2 regions of the Streptomyces sp. NPDC031210 genome follow, and region 1 is predicted to be linked to the other one. Evidence: riboswitches for the same ligand, from Rfam matches in the RefSeq annotation. Region 1 holds a riboswitch; the other holds the start of a gene.
What was found. A riboswitch is a leader RNA that binds a small molecule or an ion and turns the genes downstream of it on or off. The one in region 1 is predicted to bind S-adenosylmethionine.

Region 2: linked by a shared signal. The riboswitch ahead of ACZ45Z_RS32355 (aminotransferase class V-fold PLP-dependent enzyme) and the one ahead of thrC (threonine synthase) in region 1 are both predicted to bind S-adenosylmethionine.

The regions. Positions count from the first base shown of each region.
Region 1 covers NZ_JBVIHH010000008.1:127,092-129,286, reverse strand. Annotated here, with positions in the region: gene thrC (threonine synthase) at 1-1,128, opposite strand, end outside; SAM riboswitch class I at 1,146-1,297, opposite strand; gene ACZ45Z_RS16930 (glucosyl-3-phosphoglycerate synthase) at 1,470-2,195, shown strand, end outside.
Region 2 covers NZ_JBVIHH010000028.1:50,341-52,535, reverse strand. Annotated here, with positions in the region: gene trpD (anthranilate phosphoribosyltransferase) at 1-747, shown strand, start outside; SAM riboswitch class IV at 840-957, shown strand; gene ACZ45Z_RS32355 (aminotransferase class V-fold PLP-dependent enzyme) at 1,130-2,195, shown strand, end outside.

The sequences.
Region 1 (2,195 bases):
GAGCTTCTTGGTCACACCGACGGTCACCCCGCCGGCGGTCTCCGCGAAGATCCCTTCCGTCCGCGCCAGCAGCTTGATCGCGTCCACGATCTGCTCGTCGTCGACATCCTCCACCGCGCCGCCCGTCCGACGCGCGATGTCGAGCACGTACGGCCCGTCGGCCGGGTTGCCGATGGCCAGCGACTTGGCGATGGTGTTCGGCTTCTGCGGCCGCACCACGTCGTGGCCGGCCTTGAAGGCCGCCGAGACCGGCGAGCAGCCCTCGGCCTGCGCGCCGAAGATCTTGTACGGCTTGTCCTCGACGAGCCCGAGCGCGATCAGCTCCTTCAGGCCCTTGTCGATCTTCGTGAGCTGCGAACCCGAGGCGATCGGGATGACGAGCTGGTCCGGCAGCCGCCAGCCGAGCTGCTCGCAGATCTCGTACGCCAGCGTCTTGGAGCCCTCGCCGTAGTAGGGGCGCAGGTTGACGTTGACGAAGCCCCAGCCCTCGCCCAGCGGGTCGCCGATGAGCTCCGAGCAGAAGCGGTTGACGTCGTCGTAGTTGCCCTCGATGCCGACCAGCTCGCCGCCGTACACCGCGGCCATGACGACCTTGCCCGCCTCCAGGTCGTGCGGGATGAACACGCAGGAGCGGAAACCGGCGCGGGCCGCCGCGGCGCCGACCGCGCCGGCGAGGTTGCCCGTGGAGGAGCAGGACAGCGTGGTGAAGCCGAAGGCGCGGGCGGCCTCGACGGCGATGGCCACGACGCGGTCCTTGAAGGAGTGCGTCGGGTTGCCGGAGTCGTCCTTGACGTACAGGCCGCCGGTGACGCCCAGCTCACGGGCGAGGTTGTCGGCCTTGACGAGCTTGGTGAAGCCCGGGTTCAGGTTCGGCTTCTCGGCCACGTCGGTGGGGACGGGCAGCAGCGGGGCGTAGCGCCAGATGTTGTCGGGACCGGCCTCGATCCGCTTCCGCAGGCTTTCCGGATCGCCGCTCGGCAGGTCGTAGGCGACTTCGAGCGGCCCGAAACATTCCTGGCAGGCGAAGATCGGGCCGAGGTCGAAGCGCTGTCCGCACTCGCGGCACGAGAGTGCGACGGCGGGACCGAGAGCGACGGAGGGAGTGGTTTCGGTGACTTGCACAGCCATGGAGGCGAGGCCCTTTCTCCTCATCTTCCTCGCGGCGCATCTCGCCACGAGACGGATTTGGCACCTTCCCTAGCCGGGAGCCTCGCGCGCACTGTGATCATGGCGGAGACCGGCTGGAGGGTTGCCGGGGCTTCAACGGGCCGTTTCCCTCTGCCCCTCTGGATGAGCGGTATGGCACTGGGCCGAAACCCAGGCGTTTGTGGTGCGGCACCCCCGACATGCGACGGTCATCCGCGTTGTTCAAGACTGTAACCGAAGGCCCGGACGGTTGAGATAGTCGTCCGAACCGCGAGATGGATCACACCGGCCGGCTCTTTTGGCGGCCACGAGGAGTCGTAGACGTGCTGGAAGAGGTGGAGCGCTGGCTTGGCAGCCGCTCCTGGTCCGCCGCCGAGCGCCCGCTCGGCCGGCTGCTGGACGCCAAACGGCAGACGGGCCTGACGGTCAGCGTAGTGCTGCCCGCGCTCGACGAGGAGGCGACGGTCGGCGCGATCGTCGCGGCGATCCGCGCGGACCTGATGACGGGCGCGGTCCCCCTGGTCGACGAGCTGGTGGTGCTGGACTCGGGCTCCGCCGACCGTACGGCCGAGGTCGCGGCGGCGGCCGGCGCGCGGGTCGTCCGCCGGGACAGCGTCCTGCCGCGCCTGCCCGCCCTGCCCGGCAAGGGCGAGGTGCTGTGGCGCTCCCTGCTCGCCACCTGCGGCGACATCGTCTGCTTCGTGGACGCCGACCTGCGCGAGTTCTCGTCCGACTTCGTCTCCGGGATCGTCGGGCCGCTGCTGACCGACCCGGAGATCCAGTTCGTCAAGGCGATGTACGACCGGCCGCTGGAGACCGGCTCCGGCGGCGGGCCCGGCCAGGGCGGCCGGGTCACCGAGCTGGTCGCCCGCCCGCTGCTGAACCTGCACTGGCCGCGGCTGGCCGGCTTCGTCCAGCCGCTGGGCGGGGAGTACGCGGCCCGGCGCTCGCTGCTGGAGAGGCTGCCGTTCCCGGTCGGCTACGGCGTCGAGCTGGGCCTGCTCGTCGACGCGCTGCACACCGTCGGCCTCGACGCCCTCGCCCAGGTC
Region 2 (2,195 bases), on a different contig from region 1:
ACGATGTCCGCGATCGTGGTGGCCGGCACCGGCGCGAAGGTCGTCAAGCACGGCAACCGCGCGGCGTCCTCGGCCAGCGGCGCCTCCGACGTGCTGGAGAAGCTCGGCGTCAACCTCGACCTGTCGCCGGCCCGGGTCGCCGCCGTCGCCCAGGAAGCGGGCATCACCTTCTGCTTCGCGGTGAAGTTCCACCCCGCGCTGCGGCATGTCGCGCCCGCCCGCCGCGAGCTGGGCATCCGCACCACCTTCAACGTGCTGGGCCCGCTGACCAACCCCGCCCGGGTCCGCGCGCAGGCGACCGGTGTCGCGGACGCGCGGATGGCGCCGATCCTGGCGGGCGTGCTCGCCGAGCGCGGCTCGTCGGCGCTGGTCTTCCGCGGTGACGACGGGCTGGACGAGCTGACGACGACCGCGACCTCGCGGGTGTGGATCGTGCGGGACGGCGCGGTGCGCGAGGAGGCGTTCGACCCGCGCGACGCCGGCATCCCGCTGGTGCCCGTGGAGGCGCTGCGCGGCGCGGACGCGTCGTACAACGCGGACGTGGCGCGCCGGCTGCTGGACGGCGAGACCGGACCGGTGCGCGACGCGGTGCTGCTGAACTCCGCGGCGGCCCTGGTGGCGCTCGCGCCGTCGGACGCGCCGCTGGCCGAGCAGATCCGGGCGGGGATCGCCACCGCCGCCCGGTCGATCGACTCCGGGGCGGCCAAGCGGACGCTGGAGCGCTGGGTGGCCGCCAGCAACGCCTGAACGGCCCCCTCGTGGGGGTGAGGACGCGAGGTCGGTTCCGTCATACGGACCCGGCCTTGCGTCCGTTCCCGTGTATGGCATGATGCTGGACAGGTCACGAGTGACAGCGATGCAGGCCCCGGCCCGCTGTCCGGCAACCCTCCTTCCGTGGCGGGGTGCCCCGGGTGATGACCAGGCCGCAGGCAGCGAGGTCTGCGGCAAGCGCGGATCCCTCGCCAGGGATCCTGGTCCTCCGAGGGAGCTCCTTTCCGTGATTCAGCGAATGCGATAGGGCCCGACGGCCCCTTTTCCGCACCCTTTTCCTTTCCGCTGCGCCGCCGTGCCGGCTAGTGTCCGCGCGCCCTTTCGCAGCGAATTCGCTTTTCTCTTACGGGAGTTCGCCATGCCTGTTTCCGCCGTCGCCGCCGACCGTTCGCTGTGTGCCCCGCTGCCGGTTCTGGGCCGTGATGTCCTCGTCCCGCTCGTGACCGGTGGCGAGGTGGACTACGCCGCGCTGGACTACGCCGCCAGCGCGCCCGCGCTCCAGCGGGTCTGGGACGACGTGGCCGCCTACGCGCCGTACTACGGAAGCGTGCACCGCGGCGCCGGCTACCTCTCGCAGCTCTCCACCGACCTGTTCGAGAACAGCCGCGCCACCATCGCCGCCTTCCTGGGCTGCCGCGCGGACGACCAGGTCGTCTTCACCCGCTCCACGACCGACTCGCTGAACCTCCTGGCGTCCGTACTCCCGCACGGCACCCGGGTGTTCGTCTTCGAGACCGAGCACCACGCCTCGCTGCTGCCCTGGGAGCGGCGACCGGACACGGCGGTGACGTACCTCAACGCGCCGCGCACCCCCCGGCAGGCGGTGGACACGCTGGAGCGGGCGCTGGCCGAGCGGGAGCTTCCCGGCCCGGCGCTGGTGTGTGTGACCGGCGCGTCGAACGTGACCGGTGAGCTGTGGCCGGTCAAGGAGCTGGCGGCCGCGGCGCACGCGCACGGCGCACGGATCGTGCTGGACGCGGCGCAGCTCGCACCGCACCACCCCGTCGACCTCGCCGCACTGGACGTGGACTGGGTCGCCTTCTCCGGGCACAAGCTGTACGCGCCGTTCGGCGCGGGGGTGCTGGCCGGCCGCGCCGACTGGCTGAGCCAGGCCGAGCCGTACCTCGCGGGCGGCGGCGCGAGCCGCAAGGTCGCGCGGCGGGCCGATGGCGGGGTGGACGTCGAGTGGCACACCACCGCGGCCCGGCACGAGGCCGGCTCGCCCAACGTCATCGGCGCCTACGCCGTCGCCGCCGCCTGCCAGGCGCTGACCGAGGCCGGCTTCGACACGCTCGTCGCCCGCGAGCAGGCGCTGATCGACCGGCTCCGCGCGGGCCTGGCCGAGGTCCCCGAGGTGAAGGTGCTCTCGCTCTTCGGCGACGACGCGCCGCGCGTGGGCGTCCTGTCCTTCGTGGTCGAGGGCT